Regions from separate parts of the Kitasatospora sp. NPDC001119 genome, predicted to be linked through region 1. Evidence: riboswitches for the same ligand, from Rfam matches in the RefSeq annotation. Region 1 holds a riboswitch; each other region holds the start of a gene.
The links. Region 1 has a riboswitch for S-adenosylmethionine ahead of ACWDD9_RS25650 (IclR family transcriptional regulator). Riboswitches for the same ligand answer to the same signal wherever they lie in the genome.
Positions count from the first base shown of each region.

Region 1 (5,889 bases):
GAGCACGTCGGCGTCCAGGGCAACCCGGGGGTACATCCGGCGGAAGGCCGGTGCCAGGGCCCAGTGGGTGGTGGCGGGGCGTCCGTCGAGGAGGCCGGCGGCGGCCAGCGCGAACGCGCCGGTGCAGATGGAGACGATGCGGGTGCCGGGGCGGATCCGGGCGAGGGCCGCGCGCTCGGGCTCCGGCAGGTCGGCGGTGGCGCGGTGCAGGGCGTACGGCGGGATGACGACGGTGTCGGCGCTCTCCAGGGCCTCGGGCCCGTGCCCGACGGTGATGGTGAAGTCGGCGCTGGTCGCGACCGTTCGGTCCTCCGTCGCCGCGCACGTCACCACCTCGTACGCGCCCGGCACCCCGGGGAAGACCCGGTTGGGGATGCCCAGCTCGAAGGGGTAGACGCCGTCGAGGGCGAGGACGACGACGCGGTGCGGCGGCCGGGCGCCGGGGCCGCCAGAACCGAGAGGACCACGGGGTTCCATCGCAGGCATGGCACGATCCTATCGGTCTTTGGCAATCTTGCCATTTCGCTGGTCAGGGGCACGGCCGCAGGCTGGATCCATGACCACGAACTCCACGAGCACGAACCCCACGAGCACGAACACGATGCGGGCCATCACCCAGACCGCCCTCGGCACCCCGGACGTCCTCCACGAGGCCGAGGTCGAGCGGCCCGCGCCCGGCGTCGGCCAGGTCCTCGTCGCCGTCCACGCCGCCGGGGTCAACCCCACCGACTGGAAGCACCGCGACCGCGGCTACTTCCTCGGGCAGCCCCCGTTCACGCTCGGCTGGGACGTCTCCGGCACCGTCGAGGCGGTCGGCGTCGGCGTCTCGCTCTTCACCCCGGGCGACGAGGTGTTCGGCATGCTGCCCTACCCGTACGGCGCCGGCGCGCACGCCGAGTACGTCGCCGGCCCCGCCCGGGCCTTCGTGCCCAAGCCCCCCGTACTGAGCCACGTCGAGGCCGGCGCGCTTCCGCTGGTGGCGCTCACCGCCTGGCAGGCGCTCGTCGACACGGCGGGGCTGCGGCCGGGGCAGCGGGTCCTGGTGCACGCGGCGGCCGGCGGCGTCGGGCACGTCGCCGTGCAGATCGCCAAGGCGCGCGGCGCGTACGTCATCGGCACGGCGTCCGCCGCCAAGCACGACTTCGTCCGGGGCCTGGGCGCGGACGAGGTCATCGACTACCGGACGGCCGACTTCGTGGCGGAGGCCCGCGACATCGACGTGGTCCTCGACCCGCTCGGCGGCGACGACCGGCTGCGCTCCCTGGAGACCCTCCGGCCCGGCGGCGTCCTGGTGTCGATCCTGCCCCAGGGGATCGACGAGGTGGCCGAGCGCGCCGCCGAGCTGGGCGTGACGGCGAAGGCCCTGCTGGTCGAGCACGACCGGGCGGGCATGGCCGCGATCGCCGCTCTCGTCGAAGCCGGGCAGCTGCGCCCGCACGTCTCCGCCACCTACCCGCTCGCGGAGGCCGCGAAGGCCCACGCCGAGGGCGAGACCGGCCGGGTCACGGGCAAGCTGGTCCTCACCGTCCGCCCGTAGCGGTCACCCGGACCCCGGCGGCCCCGGGAGCAGCAGGCGCTCGGGAAGCGAACAGACCGGGGCAGATTCAGACCGAATCGGGCAGGGTGGGACGATACCTGCCATGCCTAGCAAGTCTCCATCGGTCCGGGACACCGACGCCCCGCCCGACCCGCTCTGCCGTCTCCTGCTCGACCTGGGCGAAGCCCTGCTAGGCGGCGGCCTGCCCGTCCATGAGGTCGAGGACGAACTCCGCGGACTGGGGCGGGCGTTGGGCGCCCCTGAGGTCCAGGTCGCCGCGCTGACCAACGGGCTGTTCGTGGCCCTGCACCCGGACGGCGCCACCAGGTTCCAGCCGCTCGGCGGCACCCTGCGGTTCGAGCAGACGGCCGACGTCCTCGACCTGGTGCACCGGCTGCGGGCGGGCGAACTCGACGGGCCCCGGGCGCGCGCCGAGCTGGACCGGATCCGGCGGGCGCCCGCCCGCTGGCCCGCGTGGGTGGCGGACTTCGGGGCGCTGCCGGTCGGGGTCGGGGTGTGCATCTTCCTGCAGCCGGTGGCGGCGAACGTGCTGGCCGCCGGGCTCGGCTCGCTGATCGTGGTGGGCCTGACCGTGCTCGCCCGGCGGCGGCCGCACCTGCGGCCGCTGCTGCCCGTCACGGCCGGCTTCCTGGTCGCGCTGCTGGTCCTGGCACTCGCGCGGGCCTCGCTGCTGGACGGGCCGCTGCGGACGATCGTGGCCACCCTGGCGATCCTGCTGCCGGGCGGGCTGCTGGTCACCGGGCTGTCCGAGATCGCCGCCGGCGCCGCCAACGCGGGCACCGCTCGGCTGGTCTCCGGCGCCGTGCAGCTGACGCTGTTCCTCGCCGGGGTGGCCGCGGCCGCGACCGCGATCGGCATGCCGTCCACCGCGCTGGCCAACGTGCAGGTGGCCAAGCCGAGCTGGTGGGTGATCGCGCTGGGGCTGGCGATCGCGGTGGCCGGGGTGGTGGTCAACGTCCACACCCCGCCCTCGGCCATCCCGTGGATCGTCGCGGTGATCGCGGTGAGTGTCACCGCCCAGGTGGCGGTGGGGTCGGTGCACGGCGCGGCGATCGGCGGCCTGGCCGGCGCCGTGGCCGCCGCGGTCGCGGCCACCCTGGTGCACTGGCTGCCGGGCGGTCCGCTCTGGCAGGTGCTCTACCTCCCGGCGTTCTGGATCGTCGTGCCGGGCTCCTTCGGTCTGCTGAACACCGCGCAGATCGAGGTCGGCAACGGGGCGCAGTCGCTGCTGGCGGCCGTCTCGGCGGTCTTCGGGGTGTCGATCGGCACACTGATCGGCGCGGTGATCAGCCGGATCCCCCGCCCCAGCCTCACCGGCCTGCCGCACCGGGCCTGAGCCGGTCGGCACCAGGCCTGAGCCGGGCCCGAGCCAAGCCGGACCCGGGACCGGTACGGGCCGCAACCGGGCCCCGGGGCGCGCGGAGGTGCGCCCCGGAGCCCGGAGTCTCGGAACCCGAGGTTCGGAACCCGAGGTTCGGAACCCGTAACCAGGGAACCCCGGAACCTCGGAATCCGAGAGCCTCGGAACCCCCGTCAGGGCTGCCGCAGGGCCTCGGTGAGCCGGTGGGCCGCCTCGACGACGGCCTGGGAGAGCTGGGCGCCGGGGTGGCGGCTGAGCCGTTCGATCGGCCCGGAGACCGTGACGGCGGCCACCACCCGGTTGGACTGGCCGCGGACGGGCGCGGCCACGGAGGCGACCCCGACCTCGCGCTCGCCGACCGACTGGGCCCAGCCGCGGCGCCGCACGCCGCTCAGCGCGGTGGCGGTGAAGCGGGCCCCCTGCAGGCCGCGGTGGAGGCGCTCGGGCTCCTCCCAGGCGAGCAGGATCTGGGCGGCGGAGCCGACCTTCATGGGGAGGGTGACGCCCACCGGAACGGTGTCGCGCAGGCCGGTGAGCCGCTCGGCGGCGGCCACGCAGATCCGGACCTCGCCCTGCCGCCGGTAGAGCTGGGCGCTCTCGCCGGTGGCGTCCCGCAGCTGGGCGAGGACCGAGCCGGCCGCGGCCAGCAGCCGGTCCTCGCCGGCGGCCGCCGAGAGCTCGCCGAGGCGGGGGCCGAGCATGAACCGGCCCTGGACGTCCCGGCTGACCAGGCGGTGGTGTTCGAGTGCGACGGCCAGCCGGTGGGCGGTGGGCCGCGCCATGCCGGTGGCGGCGACGAGGCCGCCCAGGGTGGCGGGCCCGGCCTCCAAGGTGCCGAGGATCGAGGTGACCTTGTCGAGCACGCCGACGCCGCTCGTGTTCTCCATGGGATGGGTACTCCAGTCTCAAGGCCCGGAAGCAGCGGGTCCGCGCTGCTCACGGCGGCTCCTGGCGGGGAGCCGGGGGGTGTGGTCAGCGAGGACAGGCCGGAGAAGTCGGCCGATTGCCTGCGCCGGGCACGAGACGGGTACGCGAAAGGACCGGGGCGGGAAGCGCCCGGGCGAAGGACAGCACAGAGAGCACCGTGTCTCCTCATCTTTCCCGCGCCACAGTGGCGACAGGCCGGAGTTGGCACTGCCCCCGCCAACACGGCGCGTACTTCGGACGCCGGGTCGAACGGGGAGTTGCCGGGGCTTCGTAGGGCCGGTCCCTCCACCCCTCTGGATGATTCGCCAGGAACGATACAAGACATCCGGGGCGGGTCGGCAAGTCCCCCCGCCCTCGACCCGCCCTCGGCCACGCCCCGCGGGGCCGGCTCAGCGGTGGCGCGGCCCCGACAGGCCGGTGCACGGGGCCCCGTCCGGGCTGCCGGGGAGGGTCGCGTCCCAGGCGTGCAGGGCGGCGAGGGCGGCGGTGCGCTCGCGGTCCGTCGGCCGGGTGCCCTCGGGGCCGAGCAGGTAGTCGGCGACCGGGGTGAGCAGCAGGGTGGCGTCGCCGGCCGGGAGCAGCAGCGCCTCGTCCCACTGGTGCCGGATGACGGTGCGGCGCAGCAGCGTGCCGTGGCGCGGCGAGGTGCCGTGGCACGGCGGGGTGCCGGCAGAGGTCCGGCGGCGGAGTTCGGGGGCGACCTCGGCCTCCAGGACGGTGCGGACGTCCCGCAGGGCGCCGAGCGGCACGTGCTCGGCGGCGAGGTCGAGGAGGGCGGCGGCCTCCGGGGCGAGCCGGTAGGCGGCGACCACCGCGGCGGTCTCGACGGGCTCGAAGGGCTGCCCGGCGAGCCGGGCCACGTCGATCACGTCGCCCGCGAGGAAGGTGCGCCCGAGCCCTTCCTCGGCGAGGGCGATCAGGCATTCGACGTGGTCGTCGGCGGCCAGGTAGGGGCGGACCGGGACGGTGGCGAGGTCGCCGGGGAGCGCGGCGGTCGCGACCCGCACCTGGTACCACGGGTCGAGCAGCGGGTCCCCGGCCGGCCAGCGCAGGGTGACGGCGGTGTGCCGGGGGCGCTCGCCGAGCAGGGTGACCTCCACGGACTCCACCGGGTGGTCGGTGACCAGCCGGTTGACGGCCTGCCAGAGCGAGGCCTCGGTGGGGCTGACGAGGCTGAGCTCGGCCAGCGGCCGGGGCAGGTCGGGCGGGTAGTAGCCGGCCAGCGGCAGGTCGCGGATCGGGCGGACCCCGGTGGCGTCGGCGAGGTCGCGGGCGACCCGGGCGTAACACTCGACCCGGTCGCGGGCGCGCCGCAGCTCGTCCCGGGCGTGCGCGCCCATCCGGACGTCCTCCCGGGCGAGCGCGGCGAGCACCAGGTACGGGAGGTGGCGCTCGCCCCGGGCGCGGTGGAGCAGTTCGACGGGTCCGCAGGCCGGGTCGACGTCGAGCAGCCGGTGGAGCAGGTCGGTGTCCAGGCCGCCCTGCCGGTCCGTGGCCCAGTCGGTGCTCAGGTCCGTGCTCGACGCCGTACTCGGTTCCGCGTTCGGATCCGCTTTCCGGCCGGTGCTCAGGTCGCTGTTCCGGTCCGTGTTCATGGGCGTCCGCCTCCGAGAGCCGTGGGGGTCGCCGGTCGGCGGCCGGGCGACCGGGGACGTGGCGGGTCCGGCGGTGAGGGGCCGGGCCGACTGCGGGCGCCACATCACCGATTGTGGCGACGGCCGATCAACACCGGATCACCACCGGGTCGACGATCTCTCGACATCCCGCCAGGTCCCGTGGGTTGATAGGGACTCACCAATTCGGGGGTGGCACGTGCGGGCGGGGGCGAGCACATGAAGCGGGCAGGTGCAGGAATGGATGATTTCCGGTTCTCGGTGCTGGGCTTGATGCGGGCGCAGCGCGGCGCGACCGTGCTGAAGGTGGGCAGCCCCCAGCAGCAGGCGATGCTGGCGGTGCTGCTGCTCCGACCCGGCCACGGCGCGAGCGCCACCGACCTGATCGACGCCCTGTGGGGCGAGGAGCCGCCGGGCACCGCGATGACGAC
Region 1 covers NZ_JBSFKI010000021.1:173,579-179,467, reverse strand. Annotated here, with positions in the region: gene ACWDD9_RS25665 (GlxA family transcriptional regulator) at 1-477, opposite strand, end outside; gene ACWDD9_RS25660 (NADP-dependent oxidoreductase) at 557-1,537, shown strand; gene ACWDD9_RS25655 (threonine/serine exporter family protein) at 1,641-2,894, shown strand; gene ACWDD9_RS25650 (IclR family transcriptional regulator) at 3,092-3,805, opposite strand; SAM riboswitch class I at 4,008-4,149, opposite strand; gene ACWDD9_RS25645 (hypothetical protein) at 4,235-5,440, opposite strand; gene ACWDD9_RS25640 (AfsR/SARP family transcriptional regulator) at 5,699-5,889, shown strand, end outside.

Region 2 (5,889 bases), on a different contig from region 1:
CGGATCACGTCGCGCGCCTGGCATGATCCGAAAGAGAGGCCCTAATGGCGGGCGGCGTACTCGGGGAGGGTGTGGATCGGGGGGCGTTCGAGGGCGGTCACCGGGTGGGTGTGGGCGGTGAAGGCGCGGGTTTCCGGGTCGCGGGTGAACTGGGTGAGGTGGGGGTGGACGAGGTCGGCGGAGGCCTTGAGGCGGTGGGTGCGGTCGAGGCGTTCCAGGGCGGTCCGGTAGATGGTGGCGGCCATCCGGCCGAGGGCCTGGCCGTCCTGGTGGCGGTGGTGCCGGACGCCGACGTCCACCTGGGCGAGGGCGTCCAGGCCGGCCAGCTCCAGGGCGTCGACCAGCAGGCCGAGTTCGACGCCGTAGCCGGTGGGGAAGGGCAGCCGTTCGAGCAGTGAGCGGCGGGCCGCGTACTCGCCGCCGAGCGGCTGGACGAAACCGGCGAGTTCCGGCCAGTGGAGGTTGAGCAGGGGGCGGGCGACGAGTTCGGTGACCCGGCCGCCGCCGGCTGGCAGGACGGCGCCCTCCGACTCCAGCGGGCGGTCGTACATGGCCTTGACCAGCTGGATGGACTCGTCGGTGAGCAGCGGGCCGATGATGCCGGAGACGAAGGCCGGGTCGAACTCGCGCAGGTCGGCGTCGACGAAGCAGACGATGTCGCCGTGGGTGACCAGCAGCGAGCGCCAGAGCACCTCGCCCTTGCCGGGGACGGTGGGCAGCCGGGGCAGGACGGCGTCGCGGTGCTCGACCCGGGCGCCGGCCTCGGCGGCGACGGCGGCGGTGGCGTCGGTGGAGCCGGAGTCGACGACGACGAGTTCGTCGACGAGCGGGAGGCGTTCCATCAGCTCGCGGCGGATGGTGCGGACGATGTCGCCGACGGTGGCCTCCTCGTCCAGGGCGGGGAGGACCACGCTGACCGTGCGACCGGTGCGCTCCTTGGCGTCGAGCAGGGTGCGGACCGGCCGGTCGGCCGCGCTCCAGGAGCGGCGGCGCAGCCAGGACGCCGCCTGCGGGAGGAGCGCGGGAGTCGGTTCGGCGGGCACGGAGATCTCCTCGGCGAGGTCGGTGGGACGGGTCATCTCGCTTGGCGGACGGTCCCGTTCAGGTTTGACGCCTTCGGATACAGTCTTCGTACAGCGGTCGGACCTTTGCACGCCGGGGTCTCCGTTGAGCACCACCACAATTTCACAAGCTCATCCAGAGGGACTGAGGGAACGGCCCGTTGACGTCCCGGCAACCTTCTCGCGCGGCTGTCTGTCGACAGGCCCCGGCGGGACAGGTGCCAATTCCGTCCCGTGTCGCGACCGCGCCACGGGGAAGATGAGGAGAGAGGCCTCGCCATCATGGCTATCGACACTGCCGCACCCGTTTCCGTCGACCTCGGCCCGGCCGCCGCGCTGTCCTGTCGCGAGTGCGGCACCCGCTTCCCGCTCGGCCCCAGCTTCGCGTGCCTGGAGTGCTTCGGCCCGCTGGAGATCGCCTACGAGTTCGGCAGCGAGGGCGCCGAGGAGCTGCGCAAGCGGATCGAGGCCGGTCCGGCCTCCATCTGGCGGTACGCGCCGCTGCTGCCGGTGCCGGCCGACGTGGCGTCCAAGCCGAACCTGAACCCGGGGTGGACCCCGCTGGTGAAGGCGGACAACCTGGGCCGGGAGCTCGGTTTCACCGCCCAGCTGCACGTCAAGGACGACTCCGGGAACCCGACGCACTCGTTCAAGGACCGGGTGGTCGCGTGCGCGATCGAGGCGGCCCGGGCGTTCGGCTACACCACGCTGTCCTGCTCCTCCACCGGCAACCTGGCCGGCGCGGTGGGTGCGGCGGCGGCCCGGGCCGGGTTCCGGTCCTGCGTGTTCATCCCGCACGACCTGGAGCAGGGCAAGGTCGTCATGGCCGGGGTGTACGGCGGCGAGCTGGTCGGCATCGAGGGCAACTACGACGACGTGAACCGCTTCTGCTCGGAGCTGATCGGCGACCCGGCCGGCGAGGGCTGGGGCTTCGTCAACGTGAACCTGCGGCCGTACTACGGCGAGGGCTCCAAGACGCTGGCGTACGAGATCTGCGAGCAGCTCGGCTGGCGGCTGCCGGAGCAGATCGTGATCCCGATCGCCTCGGGCTCGCAGCTGACGAAGATCGACAAGGGGCTCCAGGAGCTGATCAGGCTCGGCCTGGTCGAGGACCGGCCGTACAAGGTCTTCGGCGCCCAGGCGGAGGGCTGCTCGCCGGTGTCGGCCGCGTTCAAGGCCGGCCGGGACGTGATCAAGCCGGTGAAGCCGGACACCATCGCCAAGTCGCTGGCGATCGGCAACCCGGCCGACGGCCCGTACGTGCTGGACATCGCCCGCCGTACCGGTGGCGCGGTGGAGGACGTCACGGACGCCGAGGTCGTGGCGGCGATCCGGCTGCTGGCGCGGACCGAGGGGATCTTCGCCGAGACCGCGGGCGGGGTGACCGTCGGCGTGCTGAAGAAGCTGGTCGAGACCGGGCAGCTGGACCCGGCCAAGGAGACCGTCGCGATCAACACCGGCGACGGGCTGAAGACCCTGGACGCCGTCTCCGATTCCGGGATGACCGCCGTCATCCGCCCGACGCTGGACTCGTTCCGCGCCGCCGGCCTCGTGTCCGCCTGAACCACCCGATAGGCCCCGCCCCCGCTAGGAGAGTCATGAGCGCCACCGTCCGCATCCCCACCATCCTGCGCACCTACACCGACGGCGCCGCCGAGGTGACCGCCGAGGGTGCCACCCTGGCCGAGGTCGTCGCCGACCTGGAGAAGAACCACGCGGGCATCGCGGCCCGCATCCTGGACGACACGGGCAAGCTGCGCCGCTTCGTGAACGTCTACGTGAACGACGACGACGTGCGCTTCGCCGAGGGTCTGGCGACCGAGATCAAGGACGGCGCCAGCGTCTCGATCATCCCGGCGGTGGCCGGCGGCTGCTGAGCCGACAAAGCAGAACCCGCGGTCGCCCGCGCGTACGGAAATCCGTTCTCCGTATGCGCGGGCGACCGCTCGCATTCCGGCGGGAATATTTCCGGGTCGAGTCGGAGTAGAGTGTGGCTCGGCTGGGAACAGGGTTTCCCTTTCGGCCCCCGCAGTGCTCGGCCCGGGGGCGTCCGGCCGCCGGGGGCGGACCGTGAAACATGTCAGGCAGATGTCAGAATTCGCGCGGGCATTTGAGTAATTCGTCCGCTATGTCCGGCGTGGAATGCCGAGATTATTCCGATTCGATCCGTCCTGTCCCTTGACGCCTTGGCGGAATTACCGGCGGTTGGCCCTGTTGCAGAGGGCGTCGATCCGGATACATTCAGCGGCGGTCGACGCAATCACCCGCTCACCGGAGGCCGCCCGGCGTTCCGCGCGGATGGTTGCGGCGTGCACGGCTGCGCCCAGGGGGGGTTCCCCGGGCCGGCCTTCAACCAATCCGGGCCCGCGACCTGCGGGCACGTGAAGGGCCAGCACAGCACTAGGGGAGTTCGGAATGGCTCAGGGCACCGTCAAGTGGTTCAACGCGGAGAAGGGCTACGGCTTCATCGCGGTCGACGGTGGTGCGGACGTCTTCGTCCACTACAGCGCGATCCAGATGGACGGCTACCGCACCCTCGAGGAGGGCCAGCGGGTCGAGTTCGAGATCTCCCAGGGACAGAAGGGCCCGCAGGCGGACATGGTCCGCGCGGCGGTCTGACCCCTTCCGACTCCAGGAGCTCGGCGCGGCCCTACGGCTGGTGACCACTCGCTTCTCGACGGGCCCGTGCGACGCGTGTCGTACGGGCCCGTCGGCGTTCCCCGACGCGGCTCCGCCGGGGCTCCGGCGACGGCTCGCGGATCGTCGATTGGGCTTGCACTCGACCACCCGGAGTGCTAATCATTGGCGTTAGCACTCACAGCGTGAGAGTGACAGCGGACCGGGTCGGTGAGGCCCCCGGGAGCGGTAGGGGAATGGACCCCCGCACACCAGGGCCGTCCGTCGCGGGCACCCCTTGGTCCGAGCAGTCGACCGTGTCCCGGAGGACCACTTCAGATGGCCAAGATCATCGCCTTTGATGAGGAAGCTCGCCGCGGCCTTGAGCGTGGCATGAACCAGCTCGCCGACGCCGTGAAGGTCACGCTCGGCCCCAAGGGCCGCAACGTCGTGCTGGAGAAGAAGTGGGGCGCCCCCACGATCACCAACGACGGTGTCTCCATCGCCAAGGAGATCGAGCTCGAGGACCCGTACGAGAAGATCGGTGCGGAGCTCGTCAAGGAGGTCGCCAAGAAGACGGACGACGTCGCGGGTGACGGCACCACCACCGCCACCGTGCTCGCCCAGGCCCTGGTTCGCGAGGGTCTGCGCAACGTCGCCGCCGGCGCCAACCCGATGGCCCTGAAGCGCGGCATCGAGAAGGCCGTCGCGGCCGTCTCCGACCAGCTGCTGGCCCAGGCCAAGGACGTGGAGACCAAGGAGCAGATCGCCTCCACCGCCTCCATCTCCGCCGCTGACACCCAGATCGGCGAGCTCATCGCCGAGGCCATGGACAAGGTCGGCAAGGAAGGCGTCATCACCGTCGAGGAGAGCAACACCTTCGGTCTGGAGCTCGAGCTCACCGAGGGCATGCGCTTCGACAAGGGCTACATCTCCGCCTACTTCGCCACCGACCTGGAGCGGATGGAGGCGACGTTCGAGGACCCGTACATCCTCATCGCCAACTCCAAGATCGGCTCGGTCAAGGACCTGCTCCCGCTGCTGGAGAAGGTCATGCAGAGCGGCAAGCCGCTGGTCATCATCGCCGAGGACGTCGAGGGCGAGGCCCTGTCGACCCTGGTCGTGAACAAGATCCGTGGCACCTTCAAGTCCGTCGCCGTCAAGGCCCCGGGCTTCGGTGACCGCCGCAAGGCCATGCTCGGCGACATCGCCATCCTCACCGGTGGCACCGTGATCTCCGAGGAGGTCGGCCTCAAGCTGGAGAACGCCGGCATCGACCTGCTGGGCACCGCCCGCAAGGTGGTCATCACCAAGGACGAGACCACCATCGTCGACGGTGGCGGCGACAGCGAGCAGGTCGCGGGCCGCGTGAACCAGATCCGCGCCGAGATCGAGAACAGCGACTCGGACTACGACCGCGAGAAGCTCCAGGAGCGCCTCGCCAAGCTGGCCGGCGGCGTGGCCGTCATCAAGGCCGGCGCGGCCACCGAGGTGGAGCTCAAGGAGCGCAAGCACCGCATCGAGGACGCCGTCCGCAACGCCAAGGCCGCCGTCGAGGAGGGCATCGTCGCCGGTGGTGGCGTCGCCCTGCTGCAGGCCGGTGTCGCCTTCGACAAGCTGGAGCTGGAGGGCGACGAGGCCACCGGTGCCAACATCGTCAAGGTCGCGCTGGAGGCCCCGATCAAGCAGATCGCGACCAACGCCGGCCTGGAGGGTGGCGTCGTGGTGGAGAAGGTGCGCAACCTCCCCGCCGGTCACGGCCTGAACGCGGCCACCAACACCTACGTCGACCTGATCGCCGAGGGCATCATCGACCCGGCCAAGGTGACCCGCTCCGCGCTGCAGAACGCCGCCTCCATCGCGGCGCTGTTCCTCACCACCGAGGCCGTCATCGCCGACAAGCCGGAGAAGGCCGCCGCGGCCGCCGGCGGCGGCATGCCGGGCGGTGACATGGACTTCTGATCCTGATCGCTCCGATCGGATCGGCTGGTTCCTCGTCCGTGTGGGCGGCTCCCTTCGGGGGGCCGCCCACACGGCGTTTCGGCGTCCGGAAGCTCCGGGGCCCGGGCGTTCGGACGTCCGGGCGTTTCGGCGTTCGGGCCGGTGGACGGAGAATGGACGGATGGCTTCCGACGACATCGAGACCGCCCTGCACAACGCGCGGGCACTGATCCTGGCCGACCTCACCGCGCGGGACGTGGCGGACGCCGCC
Region 2 covers NZ_JBSFKI010000022.1:6,191-12,079, forward strand. Annotated here, with positions in the region: gene ACWDD9_RS25715 (glucosyl-3-phosphoglycerate synthase) at 42-1,079, opposite strand; SAM riboswitch class I at 1,191-1,327, shown strand; gene thrC (threonine synthase) at 1,344-2,624, shown strand; gene ACWDD9_RS25725 (MoaD/ThiS family protein) at 2,660-2,938, shown strand; gene ACWDD9_RS25730 (cold-shock protein) at 3,477-3,680, shown strand; gene groL (chaperonin GroEL) at 4,017-5,639, shown strand; gene ACWDD9_RS25740 (hypothetical protein) at 5,800-5,889, shown strand, end outside.
Region 2: another riboswitch for S-adenosylmethionine. It lies ahead of thrC (threonine synthase); the one in region 1 lies ahead of ACWDD9_RS25650 (IclR family transcriptional regulator).

Region 3 (5,889 bases), on a different contig from region 1:
CGCCGCGCCGGGGTGAACTTGACGTACTGACGCAGGCTCTGCGGGAGCTCGGCCGGCGGCACCCCGCCGAGCGCGTCCGAGGCCAGGCCGACCACCCGACGGCGCACGCCCTCGGGCAGCGGCCGGTCGAGCTTCTCGACGGCGCGCTCCGCCGCGGACCCGGAGGCGCCGTCCGCCGTCCCGGCAGCCTCGGCCGGGGCCTCGGCCGCAGCGGGCTGAAGCCCCTGGGCTGCGCCGGGCTCCTTCGCTGCGTCCACCACGTCCTCGGCTCCGATCCTGGTCCAGCGGGGCACGGCCGCGGCCGCCCCCGTCGGCACGCTCCGTGCGTCCTGTTCTGTATTGTCCCGTGCGGCGCGGGTGGGTGCGCCGCGCACCCACCCCGCCGCCGCGGCGGGGATCAGCCCTGGTCGGCGGGGGCCTGCGTCTCCTCGGCGCCCGGACGGGCCACCAGCTCGACCTGGTCCACCGCGTTGCACCAGCGGCAGCGCACCGACTCGACGGTCTCGCTCAGCACCTCGGTCTCCTCGACCTTGGACTCGCCGGCCAGGTCGAAGTGCAGGAACTCGGTCACCCGCGCGGTGCGGGTCACGTCGAAGCGGGTGAGGTTGCCGCACAGGGTGCAGCGCCAGCGCGTCTCGGCGGTCAGAGCGGGGACGGTCATCGGGGGTCCTCTCGGGTGGTCCCTGGGTGGGGCAGGCGCTCCCCCCGGAGCCCCGGCGTCGGCGGCGGGAGGCGGGAATGCCCGCCCCAAGCCTATTGCCTGGGGCAACCGTCGCGACCACCGGTTGCCTGAACACCCGGGCTAGTCCACCTGCCGTAAACCGCCGTGTCACCTGCGGCGCCCGGAGGGATGCTTGGCCGCATGGCGCTCGCGGTCCCCGACCACACCGCCGCCCGGGGCGGCCGCCCGGCGGCGACCGCCCCCGTGGTCAGCTACGCCCTGATCGCCCTCAACACCCTGGTCTTCCTGCTCGGCCCGGCCGCGGGGCTCAACCCGCTGTACGGCACGGGCCAGGCCCGGGTCTGCGCGGAGCAGCGGTACGAGCAGCGCTGGGGCGCCGTCCCGGCCGAGGTGCTGGCCGGACGGCCGCTGACCGCCGAACAGCTCGCCGAGGCCCCCGACCCGGTCCCCGGCTGCCCGGCCGCCCCGACCCCGGGCAAGCGCCCGGCGCTGTCCGTCCTCACCGGGCTCTTCCTGCACGCCGGCTGGCTGCACCTGCTCGGGAACCTGCTCTTCCTCCAGGTCTTCGGCCCCACCGTCGAACGCCGGCTGGGCCGGGCCCGGTACGCCGTCTTCTACCTGGCCGCCGGCAGCCTGACCACGTACGGCTTCGCGCTCGCCGAGGCGCACTCGCCGAACTCCACCCGGGTGCTCATCGGGGCCTCCGGGGCGATCGCCGCCGCCCTCGGCGCCTACCTGCGCCTCCACCCCCGGGCCCGGGTGACCACCCTCGTCCCGCTGCTGTTCTTCCTGCCGCTGCGCTTCCCGGCCTGGCTGGTGCTCGGCCTCTGGTTCGTCCTGCAGTGGTGGTCGGTGCACGCGGCCGGCCCCGGGGTGGCGTACCTGGTCCACGTGATCGGCTTCTCGGCCGGGTTCCTCTACGCCTGCACCGTGGTCCGCCACCCCCCGCGACGACCGGGCTGACGCCCGATACGCTGGCGGCACCCCACAAAGGAGCCCGAACTGTGATCACCGCCATCGTCCTGATCAAGACCAGTGTCGACCGCATCCCGGAGATCGCCGAATCCATCGCCGCCATCGACGGCGTGAGCGAGGTCTACTCGGTGACGGGGGGCTACAACCTGGTGGCGATGGTGCGGGTGCGCCGGCACGACGACCTGGCCGAGGTCATCCCGGGCCGGCTCAACAAGGTCCCGGGCGTGGCCCACACCGAGACCCAGATCGCCTTCCGCACCTACTCCCAGCACGACCTGGAGGCCGCCTTCGCCCTCGGCCTGGACGAGTAGCGGTCAGCCCTCGGCGCGCCGGCCCCGCTCGACCTGCACGGTGGCGACGCAGCGCCCGCCCTCGTTGCGGTAGTTCCACGCCGCGCCCTCCGTGACCAGCTCCCGGACGGCGGTCAGGAAGCGGTCGACGTGCTCGTCCGGCGTCCCGGCGCCGAAGCTCACCCGGATCGCGTTCAGGCTGCGCTCGCCCGGCAGCGACGGCTCGGGCGCACCACACTCGGACGGTGCCTCGTCCTCGTCGCCCAGCAGCGTGCGCACCAGCGGGTGGGCGCAGAACAGGCCGTCGCGCACCCCGATGCCGTACTCGGCGGACAGCGCGGCGGAGAAGTGCGAGCTGTTCCAGTCCCGGACGACGAAGGACAGCACGCCCACCCGGGCGGAGCCCTCGCCGAACAGGTTCAGCACCTTGACCTGCGGGATCTCGGCCAGCCCGGCCGTCAGCCGGGCGATCAGCTGCTGCTCGCGGGCCTCCAGCCCGTCGAAGCCGGCCTCGGTCAGCGCCCGGCAGGCCGAGGCGATCGCGTAGGCGCCGATGACGTTCGGCGAGCCGGCCTCGTGCCGGGCCGGGCCGGTGTGCCACTGCACGGCCACCGAGCCGTCGGCCTCCCGGGCCACCGTCCGGGTCGCCCCGCCGCCGGCCAGGTACGGCTCGGCCGCGTCCAGCCAGTCCGCCCGGCCGGCCAGCACCCCGGCGCCGAACGGCGCGTAGATCTTGTGGCCGGAGAAGGCGATCCAGTCGACGTCCAGCTCGCGCACCGAGACCCGGTGGTGCGGCGCCAGCTGGGCGGCGTCCAGCACCACCCGGGCGCCGTGCCGGTGCGCGGTCGCGGTCAGCTCGGCGACCGGCCACAGCTCACCGGTCACGTTGGAGGCGCCGGTGACGCAGAGCAGCTTGGGGCCCTCGGGCGCCTCGGCGAGCGCGGCGTCCAGCGCGGCCACCGCCTCGGCCCGCGAGCGCGGCGCCCGCAGGTAGGTGACGTCCAGTCCGGCGTGCGCCCAGGGCAGCAGCGAGGCGTGGTGCTCGGTCTCGAAGGCGAACACCCGGGTGCCGGCCGGGACGGCGGAGGCCAGCAGGTTGAGCGAGTCGGTGGTGGCCCTGGTGAAGACCACCTGGTCTCCCTCGCGCAGGTCGAGGAACTCGCCGACGGTGCGGCGGCTCTGCTCGAACAGGTCGGTGGACAGCTGGGAGAGGTACCCGGCCCCGCGGTGGACGCTGCCGTAGTACGGCGCGTAGGCGGCGACGTCGTCCCACACCCGCTGGAGCGCCGGCGAGCTCGCCGCGTAGTCGAGCGCCGCGTAGCCGACCTTCTCACCGCTGGCGAGCGGGACCTGGACGTCGGCGCCGAGGACGGCGAGCGGGGTGCGGATTTCGGTGGCCAGAGACATGGGGATGCACTCCTTCTGGGGCAAGGGACCCCGGGAGTGCTAGTCGTCGGGCGTCCGCGCTTGTCGCACGGACGGCTTGCCGTGACGACCCGGTCCTCACCCAGGGCACCCCGCCACGGACGGAGGGTTGCCGGACAGCCAGCTGGGGCTTCGCGCTGTCACTCATGACCTGGCGAAGACTCTAGGCCGGGTCCACCGGGTGGTCAAACGGGCATCCAGCATCCGGACAGCACGGGAGCCCGCACCGGCGTACCGGCACGGGCTCCCCAACTACCGCCTCAGGCCCGGCTGGTGGCCTCCGACCAGCGCCGCAGCAGGTCCTGCGCGGCACCGGAGTCGATCGCCTTCGCGGCCCGCTCCATGCCGGCCGCCAGCTGCTCGGTGAGCGGCGCGTCGCCCAGCTCCAGCGCGACCAGCGCCGCCGCCGTGTTCAGCAGGACGGCGTCCCGCACCGGCCCGTGCTCGCCGGCCAGCAGCCGCCGCGCGACCTCGGCGTTGTACGAGGCGTCCGCCCCGCGCAGCGCCTCGATGCCGACCAGCTCGATGCCCACGTCCCGCGGGTCGAAGGTGGACTCGGTGACGACCCCGTCGCGCACCAGCCAGACCTGCGAGGTCGTGGTGATGGTCAGCTCGTCCAGCCCGTCGTCGCCGCGGAAGACCAGCGCGGTGGCGCCCCGCCGGGCCAGCACCCCGGCGATCAGCCCGGACAGCCGGGTGTCGAAGCAGCCGATGGCGTGCGCGGTGACCTTGGCCGGGTTGGTCAGCGGACCGAGGATGTTGAAGGCGGTCGGCACCCCGAGGTCGCGCCGCGCGGTGGCGGCGTGCCGCATCGAGGGGTGGAACTTCGCCGCGAAGCAGAAGGTCAGCCCGACCTCCTCGGCCACCTCGGCGACCCGCCGGGGGGAGAGGTCCAGCGCCACCCCGAGCTTCTCCAGCACGTCCGAGGAGCCGCTGGTCGAGGAGGCCGACCGGTTGCCGTGCTTGACCACCTTGGCGCCGGCGGCCGCCGCGACGATCGCCGACATGGTGGAGATGTTGACGGTCTTCGCCCGGTCCCCGCCGGTGCCGACGATGTCCACCGCCGGGCCGGGGATCTCCAGCGGCTCGGCGTGCGCGTACATCGCGTCGACCAGGCCGGCGATCTCCTCGACCGACTCGCCCTTGGCCCGCAGCGCGATCATGAACCCGGCCACCTGGACGGGGGACGCCTCGCCGCTCATGATCCGGTCCATCGCCCACGCGGTGGACGAGCGGTCGAGGTCCTCCCCCTGCAACAGTGCCGCCAGGAGGTCCGGCCAGGTGCGGACCACCTGCGCGGGGTCGCTACCGCCGTTCGCAGGGTTCACGTTCACCATGGCTGACTCCAGCTGTTGTCGGTTCCCCGCTCCGGGGACGTCCGTACGGATGGAGCCAGCCTATCGAGCGGAGCGCCCGCTTCTACCCCTGTCTTTCCTACTCCTGGCGCGGATTTCAGCGGACGGCCGGAGTCCGCTTCGCCAGCCGGTCCCGCAGCAGGGTGGCGACCGCCCCGGCCAGCGCCACCGGCTCCACCGGACGGGAGATCGCGGCGTCGGCCCGGCTCCAGGCGGCCAGCCAGGAGTCCTGCGGCCGGCCGATCAGCACCAGGACCGGCGGGCAGCCGTAGATCTCGTCCTTGAGCTGGCGCCCGAGGCCCAGCCCGCCGGCCGGAACGGCCTCGCCGTCCAGCACGCAGAGGTCCACTCCCCCCTTCTCCAGTGCCTTGAGCACCGCGGGGGTGGTCGCGCACTCCAGGTAGGACAGTTCCGGAAGGTCCTCGGCAGGGCGGCGGCCGAGCGCCGTCAGCACCTGCTCGCGGGTGTTGCGGTCGTCGCTGTAGACGAGGACGGTGAGCGTCTCATCGGTCGTGTACGCCATGGGCCCTGCTCCCTCAAGTGTGATCCGGACCACGTTCGCCTGATCCGGATGCTACTCCCGATCACCCTCCGCCGAGTCCCCCTCGCGCACGTTCCTCCCCAAGCCGCCGCGCCCCGGACTCACCCGCCTGGAGGACGGCCCGTCACCCGACCCCGCCCGGTCCACCCGTACGGCTCACCCGGGCGCCTTCCCCCCTACCTCCCTCGGCTACTCCGACCGTGCACCGGCGCGCCGGGCAACGGGGTCCAGGCTCCTCCGAGGAACCATCAGAAAAGGGACACGCCGCTGCTCACCCCCCGTACGGACACCCCGTCGCCCCCCAAGCGGGCATACCGCACGCACCGGACACTCCGAGGGACACCCCCCGACGTGAAGACGGAATAAGGGACCGACATAATGTCCGTCGTGGCGACAGCAACAGCAGTAGAAACCGGGCACGCGCACGGATCGGTCAACCGGCCGAACATGGTCAGCGTCGGAACGATCGTCTGGCTCAGTTCCGAGTTGATGTTCTTCGCGGCCCTCTTCGCGATGTACTTCACGCTCCGCTCCGTCAAGGGGCCGGAGTTCTGGACCGAGAAGGCCCACGCCCTCAACGTGCCCTTCTCCTCGGTCAACACCACGATCCTGGTGCTCTCC
Region 3 covers NZ_JBSFKI010000005.1:276,227-282,115, forward strand. Annotated here, with positions in the region: gene ACWDD9_RS08630 (NYN domain-containing protein) at 1-257, opposite strand, end outside; gene ACWDD9_RS08635 (hypothetical protein) at 398-661, opposite strand; gene ACWDD9_RS08640 (rhomboid family intramembrane serine protease) at 863-1,645, shown strand; gene ACWDD9_RS08645 (Lrp/AsnC family transcriptional regulator) at 1,687-1,968, shown strand; gene ACWDD9_RS08650 (aminotransferase class V-fold PLP-dependent enzyme) at 1,972-3,354, opposite strand; SAM riboswitch class IV at 3,406-3,524, opposite strand; gene trpD (anthranilate phosphoribosyltransferase) at 3,633-4,709, opposite strand; gene ACWDD9_RS08660 (response regulator) at 4,825-5,250, opposite strand; gene ctaE (aa3-type cytochrome oxidase subunit III) at 5,647-5,889, shown strand, end outside.
Region 3: another riboswitch for S-adenosylmethionine. It lies ahead of ACWDD9_RS08650 (aminotransferase class V-fold PLP-dependent enzyme); the one in region 1 lies ahead of ACWDD9_RS25650 (IclR family transcriptional regulator).